Regions from separate parts of the Pseudoflavonifractor hominis genome, predicted to be linked through region 2. Evidence: riboswitches for the same ligand, from Rfam matches in the RefSeq annotation. Region 2 holds a riboswitch; each other region holds the start of a gene.
The links. Region 2 has a riboswitch for cobalamin ahead of H8S34_RS11595 (ABC transporter substrate-binding protein). Riboswitches for the same ligand answer to the same signal wherever they lie in the genome.
Positions count from the first base shown of each region.

Region 1: it holds a riboswitch for cobalamin, as region 2 does, so the genes downstream of both, H8S34_RS00640 (energy-coupling factor ABC transporter permease) here and H8S34_RS11595 (ABC transporter substrate-binding protein) in region 2, are expected to answer to the same signal.
Region 3: it holds a riboswitch for cobalamin, as region 2 does, so the genes downstream of both, cbiD (cobalt-precorrin-5B (C(1))-methyltransferase CbiD) here and H8S34_RS11595 (ABC transporter substrate-binding protein) in region 2, are expected to answer to the same signal.

Region 1 covers NZ_JACOPR010000001.1:121,295-132,285, reverse strand. Annotated here, with positions in the region: gene H8S34_RS00655 (cobyric acid synthase) at 1-604, shown strand, start outside; gene H8S34_RS00650 (precorrin-8X methylmutase) at 608-1,255, shown strand; gene H8S34_RS00645 (sirohydrochlorin cobaltochelatase) at 1,274-2,080, shown strand; cobalamin riboswitch at 2,118-2,310, shown strand; gene H8S34_RS00640 (energy-coupling factor ABC transporter permease) at 2,469-3,182, shown strand; gene H8S34_RS00635 (energy-coupling factor ABC transporter substrate-binding protein) at 3,196-3,486, shown strand; gene cbiQ (cobalt ECF transporter T component CbiQ) at 3,491-4,273, shown strand; gene H8S34_RS00625 (ATP-binding cassette domain-containing protein) at 4,270-5,124, shown strand; gene cobI (precorrin-2 C(20)-methyltransferase) at 5,121-5,813, shown strand; gene hemA (glutamyl-tRNA reductase) at 5,815-6,993, shown strand; gene H8S34_RS15065 (precorrin-2 dehydrogenase/sirohydrochlorin ferrochelatase family protein) at 7,009-7,458, shown strand; gene hemC (hydroxymethylbilane synthase) at 7,455-8,324, shown strand; gene cobA (uroporphyrinogen-III C-methyltransferase) at 8,317-9,810, shown strand; gene hemB (porphobilinogen synthase) at 9,850-10,833, shown strand; gene hemL (glutamate-1-semialdehyde 2,1-aminomutase) at 10,833-10,991, shown strand, end outside.
Region 2 covers NZ_JACOPR010000007.1:125,027-134,620, forward strand. Annotated here, with positions in the region: gene H8S34_RS11565 (UPF0236 family transposase-like protein) at 107-1,573, opposite strand; gene H8S34_RS15180 (LysR family transcriptional regulator) at 1,804-2,736, opposite strand; gene H8S34_RS11575 (ABC transporter ATP-binding protein) at 2,760-3,560, opposite strand; gene H8S34_RS11580 (ABC transporter ATP-binding protein) at 3,523-4,455, opposite strand; gene H8S34_RS11585 (ABC transporter permease) at 4,469-5,254, opposite strand; gene H8S34_RS11590 (ABC transporter permease) at 5,296-6,240, opposite strand; gene H8S34_RS11595 (ABC transporter substrate-binding protein) at 6,299-7,915, opposite strand; cobalamin riboswitch at 8,129-8,324, opposite strand; gene H8S34_RS11600 (nitrogenase iron protein NifH) at 8,518-9,342, shown strand; gene H8S34_RS11605 (nitrogenase component 1) at 9,335-9,594, shown strand, end outside.
Region 3 covers NZ_JACOPR010000001.1:140,842-151,832, reverse strand. Annotated here, with positions in the region: gene H8S34_RS00765 (sulfite exporter TauE/SafE family protein) at 1-318, shown strand, start outside; gene H8S34_RS00760 (putative quinol monooxygenase) at 315-620, opposite strand; gene ruvX (Holliday junction resolvase RuvX) at 679-1,098, opposite strand; gene rpmG (50S ribosomal protein L33) at 1,426-1,590, shown strand; gene secE (preprotein translocase subunit SecE) at 1,630-1,911, shown strand; gene nusG (transcription termination/antitermination protein NusG) at 1,924-2,448, shown strand; gene rplK (50S ribosomal protein L11) at 2,537-2,962, shown strand; gene rplA (50S ribosomal protein L1) at 2,982-3,674, shown strand; gene rplJ (50S ribosomal protein L10) at 4,071-4,616, shown strand; gene rplL (50S ribosomal protein L7/L12) at 4,724-5,104, shown strand; gene H8S34_RS00715 (response regulator transcription factor) at 5,325-6,026, shown strand; gene H8S34_RS00710 (sensor histidine kinase) at 6,118-8,142, shown strand; cobalamin riboswitch at 8,258-8,441, shown strand; gene cbiD (cobalt-precorrin-5B (C(1))-methyltransferase CbiD) at 8,528-9,682, shown strand; gene cobM (precorrin-4 C(11)-methyltransferase) at 9,679-10,437, shown strand; gene H8S34_RS00695 (cobalt-precorrin 5A hydrolase) at 10,434-10,991, shown strand, end outside.

The sequences.
Region 1 (10,991 bases), on a different contig from region 2:
CCTGGACGACCTGCGCTGGCTGCGCGCCAGCGGTCTGGAGAGCGCCATCCGCAAACACGCCGCCCGGGGCGGCGCGGTGATCGGCATCTGCGGCGGATACCAGATGCTGGGGGAGGAGGTCTCCGACCCCGACAGCGTGGAGGGGGGCGGAAGCCTGCCCGGCCTGGGCCTGCTGCCCGGGCGCACCGTGTTCCGGGGAGAAAAGACCCGCACCCGGGTCCAGGGCGTCTTTCACGGCCTGGAGGGAATCTTTGCGGGCATGAACGGCGTGGCGTTCGAGGGCTATGAGATCCACATGGGCGAGACCGCCCGGGGCGATGCTGCCGGGAGCTGCGCCCGCCTCCACACCCTGGACGGCGTGGAGAAGGCCGACGGTCTGGCCCGGGGCAATGTGTGGGGCAGCTATGTCCACGGCCTTTTCGATCAGGGCGGCTGCGCCGGAGCGCTGGTCAACTGCCTGCGCCAGGCCAGAGGGCTGGGCGAGCAGGAGGCTGTCTTGGACTGGACGGACTACAAGGAGCGCCAGTATGACATTCTGGCCGACGCCGTGCGTGCGGGGCTGGATATGGAGCGGGTCTACCGCATTCTCAACCGGGAGGAATAGGACATGAGAGAGATCCACTTGCAGCGGGTGGCCCCCGCTGAGATCGAGGCCAGGAGTATGGAGATCATCGCCTCCGAGCTGGGGGAGCGGGACATCCCGGCCCCGCAGCTGGCCGTGGTGAAGCGGTGTATCCACACCAGCGCCGACTTTGACTATGCCGACAATCTGGTCTTTTCTCCCCATGCGGTGGAGCGGGGGGTGGAGGCCCTGCGGAAGGGCTGCACCATCGTCACCGACACCCAGATGGCCCGGGCTGGCATCAACAAGCGGGTGCTGGAGGGCTTTGGCGGCCGCGTGGTGTGCTTTATGTCCGACCCGGATGTGGCCGCCGAGGCCAGGGAGCGGGGGGAGACCCGCGCCACTGTCTCCATGGAGCGGGCCGCCGGGCTGGAAGGGCCCGTGGTCCTGGCCCTGGGCAACGCCCCCACCGCTCTGGTGCGGGCCTGCCAGCTGATGGAGGAGGGACGGCTCCGGCCTGAGCTGGTCATCGGTGTGCCGGTGGGCTTTGTCAACGTGGTGGAGTCCAAGGAACTGCTCCTCTCCATGGGAGGGGAGCACATCGTGGCCCGGGGCCGCAAGGGGGGGAGCAACATCGCCGCAGCCATCTGCAACGCCCTGCTCTACCTGGCCTCCGGAGACCGGAGAGAGTAATACGTGAGGTGAGATACCATGGGGAAAGCACTTCTGATGGTCTCCTTCGGGACCAGCTATCCCGAGACGCTGGAGAAGAACATCAGCCGCATCGAGGCGGCTGTGGCCGCCGCCCTGCCGGACCGGACGCTGTTCCGGGCCTTTACCAGCGGCATGATCCTGCGCAAGCTGGCGCGGCGGGACGGCGTACAGATCGACAATGTGGACCAGGCCCTGGAGCGCCTGGCCCGGGAGGGCTATGAGGACGTGCTCCTCCAGCCCACCCACATCCTCAATGGAGAGGAATATGACAAGCTCTGTGCCCAGGCACAGCCCTGGCGGGGGCGTTTTGCCCGCTTTGTGGTGGGCAAACCCCTGCTCACCACGGCGGAGGACTATCTGGCCGCAGCCGATGCGGTGATGGAATCCATCCCCGCTCCGGAGGCAGATGAGGCCCTGGTCTTTATGGGCCACGGCAGCGAGCATTTTGCCAATTCCGCCTATGCCCTGCTGGAGTATGCCCTCCACGACCGGGGCTGGGACCGGGCTTTTCTGGGGACGGTGGAGGGATACCCCACCCTGGACCAGGTCCTGCGCCGCCTGCGGGAGTGCAGCGGCGTGCGCCGGGTACGACTCCAGCCCTTCATGGTGGTGGCGGGGGACCACGCCGCCAACGACATGGCGGGCGAGGAAGAGGACTCCTGGAAGAGCCGCCTGGAGCGGGAGGGCTATACGGTGGAATGTGTGCTGCGGGGCCTGGGGGAATACCCGGCCTTCCGGGCCCTCTTTGCCGGCCACGCCCTGGCGGCCCAGGGGGAAGAAGAGGGAGACAAGCGCCCGGACTGAGCGCCGAGACGCTTTCTCACCGGAGCGTGCTCCGGGGATAGAAGAGACGGTCTGCGGTAACCGCCCTGCGGGGCGGTTTCAAAAGGGAAGACGGGTGAGAATCCCGCACAGTCCCGCTGCCGTGATGGAAGAGCAAACCCGCATACAAGTCACTGGCCCCTTCGGGCCGGGAAGACACGGGCGCGCCATGAGGCCAGAGTCGGAAGACCTGCCGCAGACCGCGCCGGCCATGCCGGCAAACCATACCGCTACGGATGATAGGAGGTGTGTTTCCCGTGAAGAAGCAGTGGAACTCAAAAGCCGGTACCGGGTGAGCCCGGGCGCAGGACCGGTCCCGCTGGGGCGGGACCTTTGACCAAAGTGCAAATTGGGAAAGGATGAATGTACCATGAAACGATTGGATTCCTGTGTCCGCCTGGCCGCCGCCCTGTGTATGGCGCTGGGCGTGCTCACCGTGAGCGCCTCGGCCATGCACATCGCCGAGGGCTATCTCCCCCGGCCCTGGGCCTTTGGCTGGATGGCCGTGTGCGTGCCCTTTGTGGCCGCCGGTATGCGCTCTATTCAGAAGAGGGTGCGGGACTACCCCCGGGCCAAGGTGCTGCTGGCCATGTGCGGCGCCTTCGCCTTTGTGCTCTCGGCCCTCAAGCTCCCCTCGGCCACCGGCTCCTGCTCGCACCCTACCGGTGTGGGACTGGGCGCCATCCTCTTCGGGCCCACCGCTACCACGGTGCTGGGGCTCATCGTGCTGCTGTTCCAGGCTCTTCTGCTGGCCCACGGCGGCATTACCACCCTGGGGGCCAATGTCTTCTCCATGGCCATCGTGGGGCCCTTTGTCTCCTGGGGGGTGTACCTGCTGCTCAAGAAGCTGAAGGCCCGCCCCGCCGTGGCGGTCTTCTGCGCCGCCGCGCTGGGGGACCTGGTGACCTATGTGACCACCTCGGTGCAGCTGGGCATGGTCTACGGAAACATCGGGGAGTATCTGACCATCTTTGCCGTCACCCAGCTCCCCCTGGCCGTGGCCGAGGGTCTGCTGACGGTAGTGGTCTTCAACGTGCTGGAGAAGTATGCCCGGGATGAGCTGCTGGAGCTCTCGGTGCTGTAAGGAGGGACGGAACATGAAAGTCTGGCAGAAAAATACCATCCTCATTTTGCTGGTGATCCTGTTGGCGGCGGCCCCTCTGTGGCTGTGCCGGGAGGCCGAGTTCGGCGGAGCCGACGGCATGGCCGCCGAGCTGGTGGAGGAGAGCGTGCCCGGGTTTGAACCCTGGTTTGAGCCCATCCTGGAGCCGGCCAGCGGCGAGATCGAATCCCTGCTCTTCGCCCTCCAGGCGGCGGTGGGGTCCGGCGTGGTGTGCTTTATCCTGGGCCGCATCACCGCCCGGAAACCGGACAACAAGGACGCGTGACCACATGGGGACCGATCGCTATGCCTATGCCTCCCGCCTGCGGCGGGTGGACGCCATCCCCAAGCTGTGGCTGTCGCTGATCCCCCTGCTCCTGTGCGTGTGCTGTGACAGCGCCGCCGTGGGAGTGGCCACCCTGCTTCTGATGGGGGGACTCAATGTGTGGCTGGGCGGGCAGAGGCTGAGGACGGTCCTCCGTTTTCTCAAGGTCCCGCTGGCCTTTCTGGCCGTGGGCTGTCTCACCATCCTGGTGCGTCCCCTCTCGCCGGAGGAGGGCGCACTGTGGGCGGTGGAGCTTCTGGGCCGCTTCCGCTGGGGGATCACGGCGGAATACCGGGATCTGAGTCTCATGGTGCTGTGTAAGGCCATGGGAGCGGTGTCGGCCATGTATTTTCTCTCCCTGAATACCCCCGTCACCGACGTGACCCTGGCCCTGGAGCGGCTGCGGGTGCCCAAGCTCCTGGTGGAGCTGATGGAGCTGATCTACCGCTTCATCTTTGTCCTCACGGACACCGCCGGACGCATCCGGGTGGCCCAGGAATCCCGGCTGGGCTACCAGGGCTGGCGCAGAAGCCTGGAGAGCATGGGGACGCTGGTCTCCATGCTCTTCCTCCGGGCCTGGCGGCAGGGGGAGCGCTCCTTTACCGCCCTGGAATCCCGGGGCTATAAGGGGCGTTTGGACACACTGCCTGCCGACGCCGTGCCGGGGAAGTGGCTCTATGCCGTGCTGGCCGGAGTGAGCGCGGCGCAGCTGGGCGCGCTGGCGCTGGAAAGGAGCTTGCTGGGATGAACTACGCCATCGAGACAAGGGAACTGTGCTATACCTATGAGGACGGCACTCGGGCCCTGGACGCCATCTCCATCCGGGCTGCCCGGGGGGCGGTCACAGGGATTCTGGGGGCCAACGGCGCAGGCAAGTCCACCCTCTTTCTCAACCTGAACGGGGTGCTCACTCCCTCCGGGGGGCAGGTGCTGCTGGACGGGAAGGAGGTATCCTATGCCCGCCGGGATCTGCCCGAATTGCGCCGGAAGGTGGGCATCGTCTTTCAGGACCCGGACGACCAGCTCTTCTCCGCCGACGTGTACCGGGACATCTCCTTCGGAGCGGTGAACCTGGGTCTGCCGCCGGAGGAGGTGCGCCGGCGGGTGGAGCTGGCCATGGAGCGCACGGGGGTGACCGCCCTGCGGGACAAGCCCACCCATGCCCTCTCCTATGGACAGAAGAAGCGGGTGGCCATCGCCGGGGTTTTGGTGATGGAGCCCAGCGTGATGATTTTGGATGAGCCCACCGCGGGATTGGATCCCCAGGGGGTGAGCGAGCTGATGCGCCTGCTCACCGCCCTGCGGGACCAGCTGGAGATGACCATTCTGCTGGCCACCCACGATATGGACATCGTGCCCCTCTACTGCGACTACGCCTATGTACTCAGCGGAGGGCGCGTGGCGGGGGAGGGAACGGCGGAGGAGCTGGTCTGCCAGCCCGGACTCCTGCGGGAAAACCACCTGCGTCTGCCCCGGATGGCCCATCTGATGGAGGTCCTGGCCCGGGAGGACGGGATGGATCTGCCCCGCTCGGCCGCCACCATTGGGGCGGTCCGCCGGGCCATATTAGAGCTGCTCAACAAGGAGGAAATGAGATGAAGCGAGGAATACTGTACGGCGTGGGGGTGGGTCCCGGGGACCCGGAGCTGCTCACCCTGAAGGCGGTGCGCATTCTGCGGGAGGCCGACGTGGTGGCCATGCCCGACAAGGGCAGCGGTGAGCAGACCGCCCGCAAGATCGTGCAGGCCTATATCGAGGGGAAGGAGCTCCTCTCCTGCCCCACCCCCATGGTGCGGGACAAGGAGGTGCTGGCGCAGAGCTATGAGGCAAACGCCGACACCTTGTGCGCCCTGCTGGATCAGGGGAAGAACGTGGCCTTCATCACCCTGGGAGACCCGTCGGTCTACTCCACCTATCTCTACATCCATGAGCGGGTGGCCGAGCGGGGCTACGAGGCCCGCCTGATCCCCGGCGTGCCCTCCTTCTGCGCCGTGGCCGCCCGGTTGGGCATCAGCCTGTGCCAGGGAGAGGAGCGGCTCCTCATCGTTCCGGCCAGCCACAGCGTGGAGGACTGCGTGGATTTCCCCGCCAATCAGATCTACATGAAGGCCGGACGGCGTCTGGGCGGACTCCTGGAGACGCTGGAGCAGCACGGACGGCTGGAGGGGGCCATGGCGGTCTCCAACTGCGGTATGGAGGAGGAGCAGGTCTGGCCCCGGGCGGCCGACATGGACCCGGAGAGCCGCTATTTCTCCGTCCTCTTCGCGCCGGGAAAGGACCGGGACTGAGATGGGCATTTATTATTGCGGCCTGAGCGACCGGCGGGCCCCCATCGCCCTGCGGGAGCGGCTCTCCTTTACCAAGGGACGGGTGGAGGAGGTCTGCGCCCAGCTGGCCCGCCGGCCCGGCATCCGGGGCTGTGTCCTCCTCTCCACCTGCAACCGCACCGAGCTCTACTGCTCCTGGGAGGGGGAGCTGCCCCCCGGACCCCAGCTCCTCTGCGAGGCTGCGGGGGTGGAACTCTCCCTCTTTGACGGAGCCTTCCGGACGCTGTCGGGGGAGGAGGCGGGACGCCACCTCTTTGAGGTGGCTGCCGGCCTGCGCTCCCGGATCTGGGGAGAGGATCAGATCCTCTCCCAGGTGCGGGAGGCTCTGACCATCGCCCGGCGGGCGGGGAGTACGGACAGCGTGCTGGAGACCCTCTTCCGCATTGCGGTGTCGGCCGGGAAGGAGCTGCGGAGCAAGGTCCGTGTGAGCGGCGTGTCCCCCTCCTCGGCGGCCCGGGCGGTGGAGGTCCTCCAGGCGGAGACCGGGGGTCTGGCCGGCAAGCGGGCGCTCGTCATCGGCAACGGGGAGATGGGACGGCTCTCGGCCCGGCTCCTGCGGGAGGCGGGGTGCGCCGTGACCGTGACCCTGCGTACCTACCGCCATGGGGAGACCGTGGTCCCCGCTGGGTGTGCTGTGGCCCCCTATGAGGAGCGCTACCAGGCCATGGAGGGAATGGATCTCCTCCTCTCGGCCACTACCAGTCCCCACTATACGGTGGGGGCAGAGGAGTACGACGCCCTCTCCCGGCCCCCGCGTCTGCTGGTGGATCTGGCCATCCCTCGGGACATCGCCCCCCAGGTGGGGGAGCGGGCAGACGTGACCCTCTACAACATCGACACCCTGGGCTGCGGCGTGGAGCGGGTGATCCCGCCGGAGGGGGAGGCCATCCTCACCGCCGCCATGGAGCGCTTCCGCCAGTGGGAGGGCTATCGCTCCAGCCTGGGGGCCATCGAAGAGGTCAAGGCGGCGGTGCTGGAGCGGGTGCTGGCCGCCGGATGCGCGGAGCTGGAGCCGGAAGAGGCCGCCGAACTGGCCGTGAGCCGGGCGGTGGAGCTGCTGGCCGGGAATCTGAAGGGCTGTTTGAGCGCGGAGGACCTGACCCACTGCGCCCGTAAGATCCGCGCCCACACCCGGGCATAGAGAGGAGGAAGGGCCATGGAACCAAACAGAATGCTGTTTCCCCTCTTTGTGGACCTGCGGGACAAGCGGGCCGTGGTGGTGGGCGGCGGAACGGTAGCCGCCCGGCGCACCGGTGTGCTGCTGCGCTTTGGGGCCCGGGTGCGGGTGGTGGCCCCTCAGGTGAAAGAGCGGCTGGAGGGCGCGGAGTATGTGCTGCGCCCCTACGCCCCGGGAGATCTGACCGGGGCGGACCTGGCGGTGGCCGCCACCGATGACCGCCAGGTGAACGCCGCGGTGGGGGAGGAGGCCCGGAGCCTGGGCATCCCTGTCAGCGTGGCCGACGCGCCCGGAGAGTGTACCTTTTTCTTTCCCGCCATCTGTGAGGGCGGAGAACTGATCGCCGGCATGGTCTCCCGCAACGGGGACCACCGGGCCGTGGCCGGAGCGGCCCGGGCGGTGCGCCGGACATTGGAGGAGTGGAAATGAGCGTGATCCGTATCGGAAGCCGGGAGAGCCTGCTGGCCGTCCGGCAATCCGAGCTGGTAATGGAGGCCATGCGCGCCCTCTGTCCCGGTGTGGAGCTGGAGCTGGTGACCATGAAGACCACCGGGGACAAGATCCTGGACCGGACGCTGGACCAGGTGGGCGGAAAGGGCCTGTTTGTCCGGGAGCTGGACGCGGCTCTGCTGGAGGGGCGGGTGGATATCACCGTCCACAGCCTCAAGGACCTGCCCATGGAGACCCATCCGGAGCTGCCGGTGGTGGCCTTTCCCCGCCGGGCCGATCCCCGGGATGTGCTGGTGTTGCCCGAGGGTGCGGCAGAGCTGGATCGGACGAAGCCCATCGGCTGTGCCAGCCGGCGGCGCGCGCTCCAGCTGGAACGCCTCTTTCCCGGAGTAGAAGTCCGGCCGGTCCGGGGGAATGTGCAGACCCGGCTGCGCAAGCTGGACAGCGGGGAGTACGGTGCCCTGGTCCTGGCATCCGCGGGACTGTGCCGCCTGGGACTGGAGGGGCGCATCGCCCGGTATTTTTCCACGGAAGAGATGCTCCCCGCCGCCGGGCAGGGCATCCTGGCCGTCCAGACCCGGCGGGACGCCCCGGCGTGGCTGGAGAGCCTGAATGACCCGGACGCCCGGGACTGTGCCCTGGCGGAGCGGGCCTTTGTGCGGGTACTGGACGGAGGATGTTCCTCTCCGGTGGCCGCCTACGCCGTGATCGAGGGTGAGGAGCTCCTCCTCACCGGTATGGATGAGACCGGCCGGCGGCAGACCATCCGGGGGAGCCGGCAGGAGGCCGAGGCCCTGGGCAGCCGCCTGGGCGCACGGATCAAGGAGGAGAAATGCCATGGGTAAGGTGATTCTGGTCGGAGCCGGCCCCGGAGATCCGGGCCTGCTCACCGTCAAGGGGCGGGAGGCTTTGGCCCAGGCCGATGTGGTGGTCTATGACCGCCTGGTGAGCCCCGCCATTCTGGACCTCATCCCGGCGAAGGCCCGGCGGATCGATGTGGGCAAGAACGCCGGATGCCACCCCGTGCCCCAGGAGGAGATCAACCGCATCCTCCTGGAGGAGGGGAGCGGGAACCAGGTGGTGGTCCGCCTCAAGGGGGGCGATCCCTTTCTCTTCGGGCGGGGCGGGGAGGAGCTGGAGCTCCTGGCCCGGCATGGCGTCCCCTTTGAGGAGGTGCCCGGCATTACCTCCGCCATTGCGGCCCCGGCCTACGCGGGCATCCCGGTGACCCACCGGGATTTCTGCTCCTCCCTCCACATCATCACCGGCCACCGCCGGGCGGGGGAGAAGCTGGATATCGACTTCGCGGCCCTGTGCCGCGCGAAGGGTACTCTGGTCTTTCTGATGGGGGTGTCGGCCCTTCCGGACATCTGCGCCGGGCTTCTGGCCGCCGGAATGGACGGCTCCACCCCGGCCGCCGTGGTGGAGCGGGGAACCACCCCCGACCAGCGGCGGATCTCCGCCACCCTGGAAGAGCTGCCCGCCCGGGCGGCCGCAGCGGAGGTGCGCAGCCCCGCCGTCATCGTGGTAGGGGGCGTGTGTGCCCTGGCGGAGGAATTTGACTGGTTTGACCGGCTCCCCCTGCGGGGCAAGCAGGTGGTGGTCACCCGGCCCCGGGAGCGCGCCGGGACGCTGACCGGACGGCTGCGTGCCCTGGGGGCCCAGGTGTGGGAGCACCCCTGCATCGAGACCATCCCCCTTTCACCTTGTCCCGAGATGGAGGAGGCGCTGGGGCACCTGGAGCGGTATGAGTGGCTGGCGCTCACCAGCCCCGCCGGGGCCGAGTTCCTCTGGGCGGCTCTGGAGCGGATGGGTCTGGACGCCAGAGCGCTGGCCGGGGTGCACCTGGCTGCCATCGGGCCGGGGACCGCCCGTGCGCTGGCCGGGCATGGATTGAAGGCCGACCTGATCCCGGAGGTCTACGACGCATCCCACCTGGGCGAGGCGCTGGCCGCCCAGGCTGCGGGCAGGGTCCTCCTCCTGCGTGCCAGGGAGGGATCCCCCGCCTTGACGCAGGCGCTGGAACGCGCTAAACTGGAATATAACGACGTGGCTATCTATGAGACCTGCTACCGCAATCCCAAGAGCCAGGCTCTGCGGGAGGCGGTGGAGGAGAGCCGGGTGGATCTGGTGACCTTTACCTCGGCCTCCACGGTGAAGGGATTTCTCGCCACGGTGGGGGAGGGGGCCGACCTCTCCCGCATCACCGGCATATGCATCGGGGAGCAGACCGCCGCCGAGGCCCGGCGCAGCGGCATCCCCGTCCGGGTGGCCCGTTCGGCCACTCTGGAGGCCCTGACCGAGTGCGCGGTGGAGTGCGCCCGGGGGTGAGCCCGTCTGACAAGCAAGAAAAACAAGGAGGCCATTTCCATGGACCTGAGCATTCGGCCCCGCCGCCTGCGGGGCAATGAGAGCATCCGGAAGCTGTGCCGGGAGACCCGTCTCTCCCCCGACAGCCTGATCTATCCCATCTTTGTGGACGAGACTCTGACGGGCACCCGCCCCATCCCTTCGCTGGAGGGACAGCTCCACTACGGGCTGGACAGCGTGGGACAGGCGGTGGAGGACTGTCTGGCTCACGGGGTGGGCCGGTGCATCCTCTTTGGCCTGCCGGAGCACAAGGACGCCACGGGCTCCTCCGCCTGGGATGAGCACGGCGTGGTGCAGGAGGCGGTGCGCCTCATCAAGCGGTCCTATCCCGACTTCTATGTCATCACCGACGTGTGCATGTGCGAGTACACCGACCACGGCCACTGCGGGGCTCTGTGCGGCCACAGCGTGGACAACGACGCCACGCTGGAGCTGCTGGCTAAGACCGCGCTCTCCCACGCCCGGGCGGGTGCCGATATGGTGGCTCCCTCCGACATGATGGACGGCCGTGTGGCGGCCATCCGGGCCAGACTGGACGAGCACGGGTTCCAGAATGTGCCCATCCTGTCCTACTCGGCCAAGTACGCCTCGGCCTTTTACGGCCCCTTCCGGGCGGCGGCCGGCTCCGCCCCCTCCTTCGGGGACCGGAAGGGATACCAGATGGACCCCCATAACCGGAAAGAGGCCCTCAAGGAGTGCGCACTGGATGTGGAGGAGGGGGCCGACCTGCTGATGGTCAAGCCCGCGCTCCCCTATCTGGATGTGATCCGGGAGTGTGCCGATGCCTTCCGCCTGCCCCTGTGTGCCTACCAGGTGTCGGGAGAGTACGCCATGATCAAGGCGGCAGCCCGGGAGGGGCTCATCGACGAGCACCGGGTCATGTGTGAGAGCGCCGTGTCCATCTTCCGGGCAGGGGCCAATATGCTCATTACCTACTATGCCAAGGAGCTGGCCGACGCCATGCGGAAGGGGGAGATCGGATGATGAACCGGCACAAAACCTCTCAGGAGCTCTTTGCGGAGGCCCTCAAGGTGCTCCCCGGCGGCGTCAACTCTCCCGTGCGGGCCTTCCGTGCGGTGGACATGGCCCCCCGCTTCATTGCCCGCGCCAACGGCCCGTACATCTACGACGTGGAGGGGCGC
Region 2 (9,594 bases):
AATCGTTGGCAAGGGGTGCTGGTACCAAAATTGGAGCCAGTAGAAAGTGTTGTTCAAGGTGAATGGCCTCGGCGTAAACCGGGCCAAGCGCACTCAGCCAGCACAGTCATTCTGTGGTGTGCATCTCGGACAGCGGGAAGAATTTGGTCAGGCAATACTTCGCGGCTGGATGGAGGTCACCAGCAGACAGTAAATGCGGTGGGATATAGATTTCACTCATCTGTTTGTTGGTTTGCTTTGCAGATATGGGAGCCGTTATTGTGTATAGCTTAGAGGGGGCCCCGTGGGCCGTCCAATCCCGCAGAACACGCCGCAGATGGCCGGTGCGGTGCAAGGCGAGCAAAGCCGCAAGGTTGTTGGCCCCGGCCACGCTCCAGCAGGTGCGGTTGTGCTTCATCCGGTTCCCAATAATGGTAAAGATGTTGCTCTCCATGCTCCCACACCGGGCGGGCTGCTGGCCCTCGTTGGGCAGCGGGGGTTTTCTTCCACTCCGTTGGTAGTATGGAATAAGGGATTTCCGGTAGTTGTTGAAGTAGGTAAACAGCTTCCGCCGCTTCTCTTGTTCGTCGGGATCCAGTGTGCTCTCAATAGATGCCTCCACCACAGCAATCGCTTCTTTGACTTTACGTGCATGAAATAGCTCCAGGATGGTTTCCTGGAGGTCTGGGTCATTCACACAGGTACGCACAGCCCGGTTCCGGTGGAACAAATCGAGCTGGTAGGTACATCCAGGCACCATATTCCGTTGCAGCCAGGTTCCGCCGTCGCTGTTAAAGACCCGTCGCTTCACGCAGTCCACAGCATAGAAGTCGGCCACTACACCCTCGGCGTGGCGGCGGAAGTGTTCCGCCTGTTCCATGCTGGCGTATGAAACCTTGTTGGCAAGGCCTCGCCGCCCGCTGGCGTCCTCGTAAATCCCGGAGTAGGCAATAGACACCTTCATCTCTTTGCTGGGGCCGTGTTCCAGCCGGTCTTTCCCTTGCAGAGCAAGGTACACGCCGTCCATCTCCTCATACAGTACCGGCGTTTCATAGGTCCCAGACCCACACTCGGCCTTTGCCGCCGCCGCCAGGCTGTCCACTCGGGCTTGCTCCCAGCTCCCAGCGTTCTGGACAATGCGCCAGACGCTCTCGTGGCTCAGGCTCAGCCCGGTCAGATCGTTGAGTGTGGCGGCTGCCGTCCGGTGACTCACCGCACAGGCCGCTTCCACCGCCATCATACACACAGTATCGCTGAAAAGGCCTACCGTGTCAAGGCCCATGCTCCTGTCCAGCAGGTATACCGTTGCCCTGGGCTGCTCCGCGGCCCCGGACAGCAGGTAGACATGGCGCTGGTACCCCACCTCGCCCATCACTGTTTTGAGCGTGGTGGGCCGGTAGCCCTTGTCCCGGTACATCCCACGGTCCCGCTGCCGAGCGAGCGTCCGATCCGCCTCCTCTATGCACTGGCGCATGATATTGCGGCCGAGGGAGAGAACGGCTTCGTACACCGCTTTCTCCAGTGTGGCGATGTCTACAAACTTCTCGCCCCACTGAAAAATCTGCTTGCCTTGTGTCTCTAACTTTGTTACCATTACCTTGGGACTCCTTTGCAGTAGGTGTTTGTTCTCAACTCACAATTCTACTGACTTTGGAGCCCCAAGGGAAGCGATGTTTTCACCGTTTCCCTTTTTCTTTTGCCTACGATAATTTTACACTAACAAAAGAAACGTGCGCCATCCGGCTCAAGCCGGACGGCGCATTTTTTATACAGTCTTCCGTGGATCCTGTGCCGGACACTTCAATAAAAACGAATCTAACGTTACTAAAGAGTCTTCTTTAACACTATAATATCGTCCCGCAGATAGTCCAGAAACACTGCCATGGCGGCTGAGACCGCCACATTCTTTTGCAGCAGATATCCGACATGGAGTGAGTCGGAGATCTCCTCTACCGGCATGGCAACAATCTCACCCATCCCGCTGTGGAAGGCATCGGCGTTGCTGTTGGTCAGGTCCGGACCTATGCTGAACGCATCGGTAAACCGAACCAGCGCCACCTTGCTGCACCGGTCGGAGACGTGAACGGTCTTTTCCGCAATCTGATGGAACACAACTTCTTCGGTGTATTCAGAGCGATCCGCCTCCTGGTCATAGGTTACGAAGGGGTATTGGAGCAGTTCGGCCATGCTGACCTTGTCCCGCTTCGCAAGAGGGTGACTTCTACGCAGGAAGGCATACGTTGGCAAGCGTTCTAACTCGGTGAAAGTCACATGGTTTATCTCAAAGGTCTTTTCCAGTGCTGGAATGTACTGGTCGTGCAGGGCCACCACCCCCACATCACTTTTTCCAGCAGCCACGTCACTAATAATGGTATAGGTTGGGCACTCCCGGATGGCGATATCATAGCTGTTCCAGGAGAGCTGCTCCATAAATCTCTGGAATGCCCGGACGGCAAAGGGAAGCCGCTGGGTCGAAACCGCGAACCGTGTAGGCGCATATCTCCGGTGGCGATAACGCCGTTCCAGGGCGCGGCTCTGCTCCACAATTTCGCGGGCATAGCGCAGGAAGTCCTCCCCGTCGGGGGTGGGCTGGATACCGCGGTTACTCCGCAGGAAGAGTTGAGTTCCAAGCTCGGCCTCCAGCTCCTTGATTGCGGAGGACAGGGTGGACTGAGAGATGTAAAGGGCCTTGGCGGCCGCAGAAAACGAACCGTGCTCCGCCACTGCAACCACATATTTTAGATTTTGAAGCGTCACAGAGGTCACCTCCCAATGGGCGTTTAATCCCTCATATAGGAAAAGTTCTCAATCAGTTCCCGGGTATAGGGGTGGGTAGGGGCATTCAGTACGGCCTCTGTCTCCCCTTGTTCCAGCAGCTTTCCCCGGTACATGATGCCAATCCGGCTGCTCGCGTGGCGCAGCAGATCGAGGTCGTGGGAGATGAGAAGATACGATACTCCGGTTCGGAGCTGAACCTGGTGTAGCAGATCCATGATCTGGGCCTGTACCGACACATCCAGCATAGAAGTGGGCTCATCCAGTACAATAAACTCAGGCTGGAGCAGCATGATGCGTGCCAGCACAATGCGCTGGATCTGGCCGCCGCTGACTTGGGAGGCCCGGCGCTCCAGCAGCTCCGGCTGAATGCCATAGGGCTCGATATGGGCGCGAATTATTTCATCCATATCCTGCTTGCCGGGCAGATCGTGGAGCAGAAAGGGCTCCCGCAGACTGTCCAGCACTGTCATCCGCGGATTTAGCGAAGTGTCCGGGTGCTGAAAAAGCATCTGAATGCGCCGGCGGTAGGGGAGCATCTTTCGCTGAGGAATGTCCAAGAGGTCCGTCCCGTCATAGAGAACTGTCCCGGAGGAGGCCGGGAGAAGCCGGGTAATCATCCGACCCAAAGTGGATTTGCCACAACCGGACTCCCCCATCAGCCCATAAGTTTGTCCGGGCCCGATGGCGAGGGAAACATCGTCCACCGCCTTGTGGGTGCGTCCGCGAAGGCGGTTGGAGTGAAAACTTTTTGAGAGGTGCTGGACTTCAAGCGTAGCGATGGCAACACACGCTCCCTTCTCCACAGGGGATGGATTTCGGCTCTGTATGCCGGCAACGAGCCTCCGCGTAAGGGCACCGGGGATGGAATACGCAGCCGGAGGGCTGGTCGGTAAAGGCGGGAGAAAAGCCCGCCATAGGCTTCATGCCCAGGTGGGGCAGCGAGGCGATAAGCCCCTGGGTATAGGGGTGCCTAGGGTGCTCAAACAGTTCCCGCGCCGCGTTGGTCTCCAGGACACGGCCGCAGTACATGACAACGATACGCTCGCAGAATTTGCGGGCCAGCAGAAGGTCGTGGGTAATGACGATAAAGCCGACGCGGTACTGGTCCCGTACCATACAGAAGGTGTCGTAAACCTGATTGCGCACCACTGCATCCAGTCCCTTGGTGGGCTCATCTGCGATCAGCCATTGCGGACGTGCAGCCACAGCGATGGCTGTCAGTACACGCTGGCGCATGCCACCGGAGAGCTCGAAGGGGTAGGCACCTGCAATCTGCTTCGGGTCGGAAAAGGCCATCTGCCTGAGAAGCTCCAGCGTGAGTCTCCGGCAGTCTGGGGTACTTTTTCCAGCCAGACGGAAGACCTCCTCGATCTGGCGTCCCACCCGCACGCTGGGATTCAATGAGGTGGCCGGGTTCTGAGCCACCAGAGCAATCTCTCTGCCGCGGACTGTGCACAGCTCCCGCTCGGACAGGGCAGTGAGCTCCCGCTCTCCCAAAAAGATCTGTCCGGTGACAGAGGCGTTGGACTGAAGCAGTCCGAGAATAGACAGGCCCAGCACAGACTTGCCGCTGCCCGTCTCTCCAATGATGCCGGTGACCTGTCGCTCCGAAAATGCGAGGGAGACATGGTTGACGGCGGGAATATCACCCGAACGGGTAGCAAAGCGGACGCAGAGGTCCTTTGTATACAGTTCCATGTGCGTCCTCCCTTTACAGCATGCGGGCCGCGCCGTCATCGTGGTCAAGGCAGTCCCGGAGATAATCAGCAATCAAGTTGATGCTCAGGCAGAACAGAGTCAGGCAGGCCGCAGGGGCCAGTAGAACAAGAAAATCCTTCACATAGTAGAGCTTGGCGTCGTTAATCATGATCCCCCAGTCCGCTGCGGGTGCCCGCAGGCCCAGGCCCAGGTAGCTCATGGCGGCCACGGTGAGCACCGTAGAGCCGATCCGTGTGGCGATTAGAACCAGCAGAGGGAGCAAGATATTGGGCAGGATATGGCGCCGCATGATATAGAAGCTCCCGCCGCCCATGGCCCGTGCGCCCTCGATATAGTGCAGCTCGCGGATCTCCAGAACTTGATTGCGCACAATACGGGAGAATCCAGCCCAGGAGCTGACCACAATGGCGATCAGCAGACTGCGCATACCGGGGCCCAGCAGTCCCAGGATGGCGACCACAAAAGCGGCGCTGGGGATTCCTTGGAAGATATTGACCACAGCCTGAATCAGTTGATCTATCCATCCCCCCAGATAACCGGACACCAGGCCGATAGTCATGCCCAGCAACAGAGTGCATCCGGTGGCGAAGAAAGCGATGAACACAGAAGAGCGGCTGCCGTAGATAAGCCGGCTCAGCAGATCACGGCCGATATGGTCGGTACCCAGCCAGTGTTCAGTGGAGGGGGCGGCAAGGCCGTTGGCCATATCCACCGCGTTGGGGTCGCAGGGTGCCAGAAAATCAGCAAAGACCCCTACCAGCAGGAAAAGAACAAGCACAGTTAGTGAAAGGATGAACAAGACTTTTTTACCACGCATGCTCAGCCCCCCAATCGAATCTGCGGGTTCAGCCAGGCGCAGATCAGGTCGGCCAGCAGGCAGACCAGAACAAAGACAACACCGGTAAAAAGCACATAGCCCTGTATGGCGATATAGTCCCGATTATTGATGGCGGTGAGGGCGTAGCTTCCGATTCCTGGGACGGAAAATACGCTCTCCGTGATCATGGAGCCTCCCAGAAGACCGCCGAAGGTATTGGCGATATAAGTAATGGAGGGAACTAGAGAATTTCGCAGTGCATGACGGGAAATGAGCTGGCCCCTCCGCAGGCCCTTGGCCTGGGCGGTCAGAATGTAATTCTTGCTAAGCTCCCCCAGAATGGAAGAGCGAAGCAGCCGGATAACCACACAGGCCGAGCCGATGGAAATAGCAAGACAGGGCATGAGGAAGCAGGACAGTGTCTCCGCGCCGCTGGTGGGCAAGATACGCAGCTTTTGGGCGAACAGCCAGATCATAAAATAGGCTAGGCAGAAACCAGGAATAGACATCAGAAACACCAGTAAAACTCGCCCGAGCAGGTCAATGAATTTGTCCCGGAACAGTGTAAGCAGCAGGCCGCCAGCAAGCCCCACCACAGTAATGACCAGCAACGCCATTCCGCTCAGCAGGAGGGTGTTGGGCAGCAGCCGGAGAATCTCACCCAGCACCGGCTTGTCGTCAATATAGGATTCCCCTAGATCACCGTGGGCTGCGTTCCAGATCCAGCGCCCGTATTGCACCAAAATGGGATCATCTAACCCCATTTCCGCCCGGAGCTCCTGGATTTCCTCCTCAGTGGGGATATAGTTGGGATCGGCGCTGGCCCGATTGGTAGCGGGGTCTCCCCGTGCAACCAGCCCCAGACCGAAGGCCAGAAAGGTGATGCCGACCAGAATGGGAATTGTCCACAATATTTTTTTTGCGGTATAGCGCAGGGTTTGATTCAATGAAATTCCTCCCTTGAAAAACACCGCGCCAAAGCACAGCTTTGGCGCGGTGTGGCGGTTACTGCGCGTTCACCCAGGAAAGATGACTCAGATCCAAATGGTCACTGAAATCCTCGTAGCCTGTAATCTGCTCCTGATTGTAGATGAGGTTGCTGGTGTCGTAGAACAGAGGAATAACAGGCAACTCAGTGTTGGCAATCTCCTGGAGCTCCACGGCCAACTCATGGAAACGGTCGTCGTCCAGGGTGGTCTTCATCTCGGCCAGCAGCTCGTCCACGTGGGGGTTGCTGTAGGCCAAATGCTGGGATTTATTGTAAGACCCTTCGCTGCTCATATAGATATCCAGGAAGTGGTAGGCATTGAGGTTGGACATACCATGAGTCATGAAGTTTGCCCCCAGTTCACCGGCCTTGGACATCTCAGAGTAAGTAGAGGAGTCAATCACATTCACGGTGGCATCGATACCGATCTGGGAAAGCTGGGACTGGATATACTCCATCATCTCCTTATAAGGGCCGCGGTCCAGATACAGAGAGCGGGTATACATATCCAACGGAAGGCGCTCGTCCCCCAGCACCTCACGGGCCAGCTCCTTGGCCTTGTCCATATCATACTCTACGGGCAGTTCTACCCAGTCGGGGCACATACGGTTAATCAGGTTCTGCGTTGGCATGGCATAGCCGCCCCAGAGCTGGTCCACAATAAGCTGACGGTCAATGGCCAGACTTACCGCCTGACGCAAACGCATGTCGGAAAATTTGGTGCCCTCACCCTTAAGAAGCATTATATGGGTAATATTGGAGGTCTGCACCGCCATGGCAAAGCGGTCATCCTTGAGAAGCTCGTCCCCCAGGGCGGCAGGCATAGCCCCGAGGTCCAGCACCCCCATGACCTCCTCGCTGTCCAAGGCGGCATAGCGGGCCTGAGGGTCAGTGATGATGCGCACGCGGATATTCTTTGTTTTGGCGGGCTCTCCCCAGTAGCCGTCAAAAGCAGTGATATCAACGTACTCATCCTCTTTGATATCCTTGATAATATAGGGGCCAGTGCCGACAGGCTGCTCAGTGAAGTACCCGGTTTCCGTGTCCCAGGAGCCGGGGTAGAAAATACAGCTTGCAGTGTCCTTCATGTTAAATAACAGCCGGGGGATGGGGTCGGTAAAGCTGACATTGACGGTGTAGTCGTCGACCTTCTCACAGCCAATGAGGCCGGGGTAGAGCTCGTCCACCTTGAATGTAGTATACTGGGAATAGCCGCTCTCCATGAGCTTGTAACGGTTGAAGTTCTCCACCACGATATCAGCGTTGAAGTCCTCTCCATTCTGGAACTTAACGCCCTGCCGAAGGTGGAACGTCCAAACAGTGGCGTCTTCGTTGCGCTCCCAGCTCTCAGCCAGCACCCCCATGGGGTTTCCGCTCTCATCCACGGAGATCAGCGGTTCCCATGCACCCAGGAGCTTGTGGGAGAAATAGACATCCTCCAGACCAGGGGCCAGAGTACGGGCACCAGCCAAAACGATCATATCGTCTGCGGTGTGACCGGCGGATGCGGGTTCCGCGCTGGGGGAGGGGGCAGTTGAGGGGCTCTCTTGGGTGGCGGGGCTGCCGCAGGCCACCAGAGACAGGGCAAGTGCCGCGCTCAGCAGCGCAGCAGTCAGGCGTTTTTTCAGATTCATAGAATCCTCCTTCTTTCGGTCCAACTTATATCTGGAAACGCGCAAGTCCTGCGGATGCAGAAAATGTGCCGGTTCCACGGCCGTCTTCCAGAGTCAGACCCCATAAGAGGAAAAAAAGCAGACCATTAAAGGTCCGCTTCGCACAAACAGCGTTTCCGGGTTTCCAGCGGAAATCACCTGTCCCATTTGTGTCGAGAGGCCTTGACCGGAAGCATCAACATACTTCATCAAGCAGGTTTCCTGGCTCACAGATCGCCGCACTGACACGCCTTCTCGTGTAATTTACACAATGGCATATGTGAAAGTGCTCCCTGTTCACAGTGACCGGATCGCTCGGGACTTCCACCCGATTCCCTTTTCTCCGCTGAAACGCACAAACAAAGCGGACACTTGACGAAAAACAATATTTTATTGTGGATATTATCATAGCAATCTTTCCCACGGAAGTCAAGCAGATCCCCCAGGGAAGCCGCAGGCACGGGCAGATCTGCTATCGGAAAAACCAATATTCAATAAGGGAAAATGGAAATAGTGGAAGATGTCTCCGCTGTGATATAATTAAAAATTACAGACAACATGCAAGGGAGGCGCAGAAAGTCAAGATGTTGCGTATTGCGTTTTACGGAAAAGGTGGGATCGGGAAGTCCACCGTGGCCGCCCATCTCTCCGCGGCCTTTGCCCGAACGGGGAAACGGGTGCTTCACATCGGCTGTGACCCCAAGGCGGACTCTACCCGCTGCCTGACGTCGGGACGAATCCCAACTGTGCTGGAGACTCTGGGGAGGTCGGAGGAGCTTCTAGCCCGGGAGCAGCTTGTCTTTCCCGGGGCGTTCGGCGTCTCCTGTGTGGAGGCAGGAGGTCCCCAGGCCGGCGCGGGGTGCGCCGGCCTGGGCATCACCGCCATGGCGGACGAGCTCAACCGGCTCGGCATTCTGGAGGAGCCCTGGGACGTGGTGGTGTACGATGTCCTGGGCGATGTGGTATGCGGAGGGTTCGCAGTGCCCATGCGAAAACATTTTGTAGACCGGGTATACCTGATCACCTCTGCCGATTTCATGGCGCTCTACGCCGCCAACAACATCATGCGCGGAGTCGCCCGCTATTCCGGCGCCGCTCCCCTGTTGGGCGGGCTGATCCAAAACCGCAGCCACGGAGCGGGAGAGGATGCCTTGGTACGCTCCTTCGCAGAGCAATCCGGGACCAGAGTCGTCGGTATCCTGCCGGAAGACCGCCAGCTCCGAAGAGCGGATTATCTGCATACCACCGTACACCATCTGGAACCGGACGGGGCGGCGGCCATGCGCTTTCTGGAACTGGCCCAGCGGCTCTGGGATACCCAGCCCACCAGCCCCCGGCCACTGGGGGACGAGGCACTGGAGGCATTCTGCCGCCGGGCAGCAGAACAGGAGGTGGAGGGGCTTGCGTGACGCCTGCCGTGTGGAAGCCTATTCGGCGGAGGGGGGCGGGAAGCATTTTATGACCCTTCCGGAACGCATTTGGCAAAGGGGGGATCTTCTCCTGGCGGCTGCCGGTTCTCTGGCCTGTGTGCGGACGCTTTACCTGCGCGCGGCAGAGCTGGGGAAGCTTCACCAATTCCTGCCCTGCCCGCTGACGAGGGCGGACTACGCCGCCGGCCAGGCAGCGGAGCATCTGGCAGCCAGGCTTCGGGAGGCCGCACG
Region 3 (10,991 bases), on a different contig from region 2:
ATCCTCTCCGGGTTCGGCGTGGGCGGGGGGACCCTTCTGCTCCTCTATCTGACCGCGGTCGCCGGAATCCCCCAGCACCTGGCCCAGGGAATCAACCTGCTCTATTTTCTGCCCACGGCGTCCACCGCCCTCGTTTCCCATGTGCGCAACGGGTATGTAGACAAAAAAACAGCGGTGCCCGCCATCCTGGCCGGACTGGCGGGCACCGCACTGGCGGCCTGGGTGGCCACAGGGCTGGAGGTGGAGCTGCTCCACCGGTGCTTTGGGGGCTTCCTGCTGGTGGTAGGGGTGCGGGAGCTCTTCGCCCGGCCCCGTTAACCCTTCTCTCCGGCGCTCACATCAAAGCGGCGGACATCCACCTGGGCCACGTGGGCCTGCTCCACCTGGTGGATGGCCTGGAAGGGAGCGCCCGCCATATGGGCGTCCAGATGGGCCTGGCTGTCCCAGTGCTCCAGCAGCACCAGCCGGTCGGGAGACTCCACGGCGGCAAAGAGCTCATACTGGAGACAGCCCGCCTCTCCGCGGACCTGTTCCAGAAGCTGGTTCTGCTGAAGGGCGGCCAGGAAGGCCTCCCGGGCGCCGGGGTGGAGGGTGTAGGTCACATTGAGCACGATATGCATGAGAAAAGACTCCTTTCCAAAACATGATGTGCGGGGATGCACGCCGGAGGAGATGGGATCAGGGGCGGTTCCGGCGGAGGGTGAGATAGCCCTCCAGGATCAGCGTGGCGGCCACGGCGTCCACCGTCTTTTTGTGCTGCTTCATCTTCTTACCGCTGGCGTGGAGGATGCTGTGGGCCTCCACGGTGGTGCGCCGCTCGTCCCAGAGCACCGGGGTGAGGCCGGTACGCTCCTCCAGCTGTCCGGCGAATGCCCGGTAGAGCTCGGCCCGGGGGCCCTCTGTGCCGTCCATATTGCGGGGGAAGCCCATGACCAGCTCCTCCACCCCGTGGGCGGCGATCAGCTTTTCGATCTCCTCCGCAACCACCTCGCTCTTTCGGCTGTGGATGACGGTGGTAAAGCCGGCCAGCAGACCGGTGGCGTCCGATATGGCGATCCCGGTGCGGGCATCGCCGTAGTCGATGGCCATAATGCGCATGGTTTCATTCCTCCTTCGTGTCTGGTTCTATTATCCGGGCAGAGAAGGAAAAAGTCAATTTTTATTTCAAAAGAAGCTTGACTTTCGGTGGAGGGTGTGCTATTCTGGAAACACCTATGAAAGAGGGCTTTTCTTTTGTGCGCGTTTTTACGGTGTGACGGGCATGAAACCCTCCCCTCCAGGCGAGGACATAGGGAGGCAGACATGCCGAGTCCGCACCGTGACGATAGGCGCAGTGCGCCCACGTCGCTGGATTCGGCCAAGGGCTGTATCCGGCGTTTTTTTATGCCGGTGTACCGCTCAACTATTGAAGGAGGTGCCGAACACATGGCAAAGGCAGGTTCCCGGGTGAAGATCACCCTCCGCTGCTCCGAGTGCAAGCAGAGAAACTACAACACCAACAAGAATAAGAAGAACACTCCCGACCGTCTGGAGCTGAACAAGTACTGCCCCTTCTGCAGAAAGCATACGGTTCACAACGAGACCAAGTAATGAGAATGTATCTCTCATTAAGAAAGAAGGGTGTACGGAATGCCTGATTACGAGAAGAACGAGCAGGCCGCTGCCGCCAAGGCGGACAAGTCCAAGAAGGACGTCAAGAAGTCCAAGCCTGGCTTTTTCGCCCGCATCGGCAAGTGGTTCCGCGAGATGAAGGTCGAACTCAAGAAGGTCCAGTGGCCCACGAAAAAGCAGACGATCAACAACACCGTCGTCGTCATCGTGTGCTGTATCGTCATTGGCATCTGCATCTGGGCGTTTGACTGGCTGGCGCAGTCCGTCTTCGCCGCGCTCATGAATCTGTTCAAGGGTTAAGGAGCGGCGAGTATGGCAGATAACGCGAAGTGGTATGTCGCGCACACCTATTCTGGTTACGAGAACACCGTAGCTGCTTCCATTGAGAAGGCGGTGGAAAACCGCGGGATGCGCGATCTCATCCATGAGGTAAACATCCCCATGGAGACGGTTACCGAGATCACCGAAAACGGGCCAAAGACCGTGGACCGCAAGGTCTTCCCCGGCTATGTGCTGGTGAAGATGGTCATGACCGACGAGACCTGGCACCTGGTGCGCAACGTGCGCGGCGTGACTGGTTTTGTGGGTTCGGGCAGCAAGCCCATTCCCCTCACCGAGGAGGAGGTTGCCTCCATGGGTGTGGAGAAGAAGGAAGTCGTGGTCGGCTATGAAGTGGGCGACCGCGTCAAGATCACCGAAGGCGCGCTGGAGTCCTTCCTGGGCGCCGTGGAAGAGATCGACCTGGAGCGCAGCAAAGTGCGCGTCGTGGTCGAGATGTTCGGCCGTGAGACCCCTGTCGAGCTGGAGCTCGATCAGGTGGAGCGGGTCGACGACTAAACGGGTGAAAGACCCCGTATCCCCCGCACGTGGGAGGAATTGTATCAATTCCGTCTCAACCACATTTAAGTAGGAGGTGCTGTTTCAAATGGCACAGAAAGTTACTGGTTACGTCAAACTGCAGATTCCTGCCGGCAAGGCGACTCCCGCCCCCCCTGTGGGCCCCGCCCTCGGCCAGCATGGCGTGAATATCGCCGCTTTCACCAAGGAGTTCAACGAGCGCACCAAGAATGACGTGGGCATGATCATCCCCGTCGTCATCACCGTGTATGCCGACCGCTCCTTCACCTTCATCACCAAGACTCCTCCCGCCGCCGTGCTCATCAAGAAGGCCTGCAACATCGAGTCTGGTTCCGGTGTGCCCAACAAGACCAAGGTTGCCACCATCAGCAAGGAGGACGTCCGCAAGATCGCGGAGACCAAGATGCCCGACCTGAATGCGGCCAGCATCGAGTCCGCCATGAGCATGATCGCCGGCACCGCCCGCTCCATGGGCGTTGTCGTGGGCGACTAAGGCGAAGGAGGGAGAAGCAATGTTTAGAGGTAAGAAGTACGTCGAGAGCGCCAAGAAGATCGAGAAGGGCACTCTCTATGATGCCGCTGAGGCTATGGACCTGGTCGTGAAGACCGCCACCGCCAAGTTCGACGAGACCGTCGAGCTGCACGTCAAGCTGGGCGTTGACTCCCGCCATGCGGACCAGCAGGTCCGCGGCGCCATCGTCCTGCCCCACGGCACCGGCAAGACCCAGCGCGTGCTGGTCTTCGCCAAGGGCGACAAGGCTGAGGCCGCCAAGGAGGCCGGCGCTGATTTCGTCGGCGAGATGGACCTGGTGCAGAAGATCCAGTCCGAGAACTGGTTCGACTACGATGTGGTCGTCGCCTCTCCCGACATGATGGGCGTGGTTGGCCGCCTCGGTAAGGTCCTGGGCCCCAAGGGCCTGATGCCCTCCCCCAAGGCCGGCACCGTCACCCCCGACGTGGCCAAGGCTGTCAAGGAGATCAAGGCCGGTAAGGTCGAGTACCGTCTGGACAAGACCAACATCATCCACTGCCCCATCGGCAAGGTGTCCTTCGGCGCTGAGAAGCTGACCGAGAACTTCACCGCTCTTATGGGCGCCATCATCAAGGCTAAGCCCGCTGCCGCCAAGGGTCAGTATATCAAGAGCTGTGTCACCGCCACCACCATGGGCCCCGGTGTGAAGATCAACGGCGCCAAGCTGGTGTAAGAAGCGCGAATCGCCCGAAGCAGGCGCACAGTGAACCGCGCAGACCGGAAAACAGGCGACCCCGTAGGGGGAGCGGCATTTCCGGCGGAGCGGGGCGCAGTGTGCCGCAGCGGAGGGTGCGGAGCGTGCCCAAGGAAGCGCGAAGGCCGCGCCCCGATTGTGCGCGAGCCATAGCGTGACAGGGCGGAGTACATCCGTCCCCACAAAAAAGATCATTTCCGGACAGGTTATGCTTGACATAGCCTGTCCGGGGTGATATAATAATTCGCGTGTTCAAAGACAGCGGGCAGCCATAAGCCCCGCCGAGAATGCAGCAAGTGAAGAAGCTTTCTTTGTGCTGTTTTCGTGCTTTGAGCATGAGAATAGCATTTTTTATTTCATGGAGGTGAATCCCACATGCCTAACGCAAAGGTTCTGAGTGAGAAGCAGGCCATTGTCGCCGACCTGACTGAGAAGCTGAAGACCGCTGCCAGCGGTGTTCTGGTGGACTATAAGGGTATCACCGTTGCCGAGGATACCGCCCTGCGTGCCGAGTGCCGCAAGAACGAGCTGGACTACGCTGTTGTGAAGAACACCCTGGTTCGTTTCGCCATCAACAACGTGGGTCTGGAGGAGATGGATTCCGTTCTGAATGGTACCACTTCTCTGGCCCTGAGCCATGGTGACCCCATCGCTCCCATGCGTGTGATCGCGAAGTTCGCCAAGCAGTTCAACGGCGAGAAGTTCACCATCAAGGCCGGTTTCATGGACGGCAAGGTGCTGTCTCTGGACGAGATCAAGGCTCTGTCCGACCTGCCTTCCAAGGAAGTCCTGCAGGCTCAGGTTCTGGGCACCATGCTGGCTCCCATCACCAGCTTGGCTATCGTCCTCAAGGCGATCGCCGAGGAGAAGGGCGGCTTCGTCGAGGCTGCTCCCGCCGAGGAGGCTCCCGCTGCCGAGTAAGGTTGGTACGTCAGTACCCGCCTGACAGCGGTTCTGTTCCCCGCATCCCCGCACTGGGGAGACTCAAACTTATTTTTTAAATGATTGAATTTAGGAGGTATCTTATCATGGCTAGCGAGAAGATCACTGCTTTGATTGAAGAGGTTAAGGGCCTGACTGTTCTGGAGCTGTCCGAGCTGGTGCACGCTCTGGAGGAGGAGTTCGGCGTTTCCGCTGCTGCTATGGCCGCTCCCGCTGCTGGTGGCGCTGCCGGCGGCGAGGCTGCTGCTGAGAAGACCGAGTTCGACGTGGTTCTGGCCGGCTTCGACGCTGCTGCTAAGATCAAGGTCATCAAGGTTGTCCGCGAGATCACCGGCCTGGGCCTGGCTGACGCCAAGGGCCTGGTCGAGGGCGCTCCCAAGGCTCTGAAGGAGGGTGTCTCCAAGGACGAGGCCGAGGAGATGAAGAAGAAGCTCGAGGAGGCCGGCGCCAAGGTCGAGCTGAAGTAAGAGTTTCTCTTGCTGTACTGCAACGTGCGTGTCCCAATCGGGGCACGCACGTTTTTTTATGCCCTTTGACGGCGGACGGATCAAATGCTATGATGGGATAACGTTAAGAAATTGCTAAGAAATGCCCCTGGAAAACCATAAGAAGCGCCTGTTATCCTATCCTTGCCGGAAGGAGATCGGGACCGATCGGGGAAGTTCAAACGGTGGAGGAGATGTCTAGATGGAAGCGTGTGTACTGGTAGTAGATGACGACCGGGAGATCGTCCAGGCCATTGCCCTGCTGCTGGAGAAGGAGGGATACCGGGTGCTGCGGGCCTACAACGGCCTGGAGGCACTGGAGCTGGCCTGTGAGCGCTCGGTACAGCTCATCCTGCTGGACGTGATGATGCCCAGGCTGGACGGGCTCTCCGCACTGATGAAGATCCGGGAGAAACGGAACCTGCCCATCATCGTGCTCTCTGCCAAGAGTGAGGACAGCGACAAGATCCTGGGACTCTCCATGGGGGCGGACGACTATGTGTCCAAGCCCTACAATCCCCAAGAGCTGCTGGCCCGGGTCCGCAGTCAGCTGCGTCGGTATACCCGGCTGGGGGACGTCCATGCGGAAGAGCGGAGCGGAGAGATCGTCAACGGCCGTCTTACCTATTTGCCGGAGGCGCTGGAGCTTCGGGTGGATGGAGAACCGGTCCGACTCACCGCTACTGAGACTCGCATCGTGGATCTGTTGATGCGCAATCTGGGACGGATCTTTCCGGCTGAGGAGATCTACCGCCGGGTGTGGGACGGGGAGGAGGCCTATGCCTCGGAAAACACGGTCATGGTCCATATCCGGCACATCCGGGAGAAGATCGAACTCAATCCAAAGGAACCGGAGTATTTAAAGGTGGTGTGGGGCATTGGATACAAAATGGAAAAAAAGTAAAGGTATTTTGAGTGTGCTGTTCCTCCTGATCGGACTGACGCTCATGGCCATTTTTGGAGGTATCGGACTGTTGGGCGCCCGTAGTCTGCACTTGAGAGACATTATGGACGGTTTCCACAGCGACTATCAGGATACCCGGCGCTTCCGCAGGGAGATCAGCTATGACCTGCATACCATGCTGGAGTTTGTGTTGACCGGGGAAGAGCCCTCCTGCTTCCAGGATGAAAACCTCCGCTGGGGGATTTGGAAGGACGAGAAGCTGCTGGCCAGCAACCTCAACGGCATCACGGGAAATCTGATGGGACATCAGGAACCGGGCTATAATTTCTATCTGGAGTACCGGGACGGCAAGGTGCAGATCTGGAAGGATGGTGCCGAGGTGGATGTCTATGGAGACGAAGTCTACCGGGACCGGTGGGAGCAGTGGGAACTGCCCGGCTACCGCAATCTGGACACCGAGCTCTTTGTGGGCGGAGGTTGGACCGACAGCGGCCAGGGCGTTGATCTCTCCAGCATCACTGGGGCAGCCACTCCCATGGCGACAGCGGTCCCTGAAGAGCCCGGCGGGGAGGAGCCTGCTGACGGCAGCGGGAAGCCGTGGGACGGCGTGACGATCCGGCTGGCGGCGGCCGAAACACCGGTGGATTTTTACGGCCCCAACACCAACAGGATCTATCAAGTGGCGGAGACCCTGAGATATAAGCGCCTTGCGGTATGTATCGTGGGAGGCTGCTTCCTGCTGGGTGTGGCGCTGGTGGTGTGGAGCCTCCTGTGGCGGCGCTGGATGGCGCTGACCTTCCGGGCGGCTGGACGCCTCACGGGGAAGATCTGGCTGGAGATCAAGCTGCTCCTCCTGGCGCTCCTGGTGGGACCGCTGATGGTGTCCCTGTCCTATATTGCTGATCCTATTTTCTTGGTCTTTGCCATCGGCCTGTGCTGGATTCTGGTGTTTTACCTCAACGACTTCCTCTGCAATCGGGGCCGTCTGTGCCGGGTGAGTTTCTGCGGCTGGCTGGCGGGAAAGCTGCGGGGAGATGGGTTGGACCTGCCCCTCCAGCGCCGGGCCATGCGGAGCGGAGTGGTCCACCTGATGGCCGTGGTGATTCTGGCCCTGGGGGCCGCGGCCTTTGACTTGGAGTTGTTTCTGTCGGCCTGGCGCAGCGGCTCTATCCGGATCTGGGTCCCATTCCTGATCGGGCTGGTGGGGCTGGTGCTGCTGGGGATCGTCTTTCTCCACTGGAAGGAGGAGCGGGCGATGATCGAAGACCTGGGGGCTCTCTCCGATCAGATCGAGGCGGTGCGCAGGAAACAGCAGGGGACCATGCTGGCGGCGGAGCGACCTCTGGCCGGGCTCTCCCAGGCGGTAGCCGACATCGACAGCGGCCTTCAGCAGGCGGTGGAGGAACGGCTGCGCAGCGAGCGGATGAAGGTAGAGCTCATCACCAACGTCTCCCACGACCTCAAGACCCCGCTGACCTCTATCCTGAGCTATGCGGCCCTTCTGGAAGAGGAGGAACTGCCTGACCATGTGCGGGACTACGTGACCATCCTCAACGACAAGGCCCAGCGCCTGAAGAACATGGTACAGGAGGTCTTTGACGTGAGCAAGGCGGCCTCCGGAAATCTGAATCTCCACTGGGAGGAGCTGGACCTGGCCAAGCTGCTGCGGCAGACCCTGGCCGACCAGGCCGAGCCCATCGCCGCAAGCGGTCTGGATCTGCGCACCCGGCTTCCGGCGGAGCCGGTCCTCATCCGGGCGGACGGCGACCGGCTCTACCGGGTCTTTCAAAACCTGATCCAGAATGTGCTCCAGTACAGTCTGGAGGGCTCCCGGGCCTACCTCACCCTGGAGACCAACGGGGAGAGCGGGCGGGTGTGCGTCCAGAACATCTCCCGGGAGGAATTGTCCCGGGAAAAGGACTTCACAGAGCGCTTTGTCCGGGGGGATGAGAGCCGCAGCGACGGCGGGAGCGGGCTTGGTCTGGCCATCGCCAAGAGCTTTACCGAGGCCTGCGGCGGAACCTTCCGGCTGCGGACCGACGCCGACCTCTTCACCGTGGAGGTGGAATTCCCGTGTGTCCAGCCCTCCCTTCCGGAAGGAACGGAGTCAGTATAAGCCAAATGCCCTGCGGATGGGAGGATGTCCCCGTCCGCAGGGCATTTCTATGGGAAAAGATGTGTACAAAATAGACAATCCACTTTACTTTCTGCGGGGATATGGTTATACTAATGTCTAGTAACTGCCAAACGGTGCGGCGAGGGCTCGCCGCTGAAAAGGGAAGCCGGTGAAAATCCGGCGCAGTCTTACCTCTACTGTAAGCGCGGACAAAGGCGTCAGACCCATTGGCTCTGCCGAGAAGGGACGCCGGCGGAAGAAGCGCAAGCCAGGAGACCTGCCTTTTGGCCGACGTCGCTCTTAGGTGGAGAGCGCCGCTGTTTGCCTGTGCAGATCTGCGGCCCGTCTCCTCTGGAGGCGGGCTTTTTCTGTGGGGAGGTGGAGCATGCCGAAGCTGGAATACTATATCCCGGTGGGGCGGCAGCGGCTGCGCTGCGGCTATACCACCGGCACCTGTGCCGCGGCGGCGGCACGGGGCGCGGCGCAGGCCCTGCTGACTGGTATTCGCCCGGCCGGAGTGGAGATCGACACCCCCGCCGGCGTGCGGGTGCAGGTGGAGCTGCTGGACTGGTCCGCTGGAGCGGACTGGGCCATGTGTGCCGTGGAAAAGGACGGCGGGGATGACCCGGATGTGACCGATGGCATGCGGATCTATGCCAGAGTCTCCCGGCGGAGCGACGGCACGCTGCGGGTGGACGGGGGAGAAGGTGTGGGCCGGGTGACCCGACCTGGGCTGGACCAGCCCCCCGGCGCGGCGGCCATCAATTCCACCCCCCGCCGGATGATCGCCGAGCAGCTCGCGGCCGCCCTGCGGGAGGCAGGGGACCACGGCGGACTGGAGGCGGTCATCTCCGTCCCCGGGGGAGAGGTGCTGGCCCGCAAGACTTTCAACCCACGGCTGGGGATCCAGGGTGGGATCTCCATCCTAGGGACCAGCGGGATCGTCCGCCCCATGAGCGAGGCGGCTCTGGTGGACTCCATCACGCTGGAGCTGGACATGGCCCATGCCGCCGGGGTACAGCACCTGCTGGTCACGCCGGGCAACTATGGGGAGGACTACGCCCGGGACCATCTGGGTCTGGAGACGGAGGGCTGCATCTCCTGCAGCAATTACCTGGGCGCAGCCATCGACCACGCGGCGGGGCTGGGCTTTTCCAGCTTCCTGCTGGTAGGGCATCTGGGCAAGCTGGTGAAGGTGGCCGGCGGCGCCATGAACACACACTCCCGGACGGCGGACGGCCGCCGGGAGACCATGGCCGCCCACGCCGCCCTGTGCGGCGCGCCCCGGGGGCTGGTGGAACGGATCTTTGAAGCTGCCACTACCGACGCGGCCCTGGAGCTTCTGGAGGAGGCGGGGCTGCGGGAGGACGTGATGGCCTCTCTGACCAGGGCGCTCTATGAGAACCTCCGCCATCGGGCGGGGGAGGAGATGGAAATTCAGGCGGTGGTCTTTTCCAACCGCTTTGGCCTGCTGGGGCAGACCCCGGGGGCCAGTGAACTGCTGGCGCGCCACAGGCGCGGGGAAGGAGAATCCTTATGATCCATTTTATTGGCGCCGGACCGGGTGCGGCCGACCTGATCACGGTCCGGGGGGCCCGCCTTCTGGGGGAGGCCGACGTGATCATCTACGCGGGGAGCCTGGTCAATCCGGCCCTGCTGGAGTACCGCAAAGAGGGCTGTCAGGTCTATGACAGCGCCTCCATGACCCTGGAGGAGGTTCTGGCCGTCATGCGGGAGACCGAGGCGGCGGGCAAGACCACCGTCCGGCTCCACACAGGGGACCCCTCCCTCTACGGGGCCATCCGGGAGCAGATGGACGCCCTGGATGTGGATGGGATCTCCTACGATGTGACGCCGGGCGTCTCCTCCTTCTCCGGCGCGGCGGCCGCCCTTCAGGCGGAGTACACCCTGCCTGATGTCTCCCAGAGCGTCATCATCACCCGTATGGCCGGGCGGACGCCGGTGCCCGAGGGAGAGGCACTGCGCAAGATGGCCAGCCACGGCTGCACCATGGTGCTCTTCCTCTCCACGGGCCTGCTGGAGGAGGTGGAGCGGGAGCTGATGGCGGGGGGATATGCCCCCGACACCCCGGCGGCCATCGTCTACAAGGCCACCTGGCCAGAGGAGCGGGTGTTCCGCTGTACGGTTTCCACCCTGGCGGAGACCGCCCGTACCAACGGCGTCACCAAGACCGCCCTCATCACCGTGGGACGGTTCCTGGGAGAGGACTATGAGCGCTCCAAGCTCTATGACCCGACCTTTACCCACGGCTGCCGGAAGGGGATCGAGGTATGAGACTGGCCCTCACCGCCTTCACCCGCCGGGGATATGGTCTGGCCTGCTCCCTGGCCCGGGCACTGGAGGAACAGGGGGAGGAAGTGAAGCTGGCCCTCCCGGCACGGCTGGCCCAGGAACTGGGGACAGCCTCCTATGAGCGGCTGGCCGACTGGACGGGAGCGCGCTTTACCGACTGCGAGGGGCTCCTCTTTGTGGGGGCCTGCGGCATCGCGGTCCGGGCCATCGCCCCCTGGGTGAGGGACAAGTATACCGACCCCGCCGTGGTCAGTGTGGACGAGGGAGGGGCCTGGGTGGTCCCACTCCTCTCCGGCCATGTAGGCGGAGCCAACGACCTGGCCCGCCGGGTGGCCCGGCTCACGGGCGGCACGGCAGCCATCTCCACCGCCACTGATGTGAACGGGCGTTTCGCGGTGGATAGCTGGGCAAAGTGTAAAGGTTTATACATTGACAGTAAAATGGCGGCCAAACGGGTGTCCGCTGCCCTTCTGGCGGGGGATTCCGTAGGGCTGCAAAGTGATTTTCCTATACAGGGAGAGCGGCCGGAGGGCCTC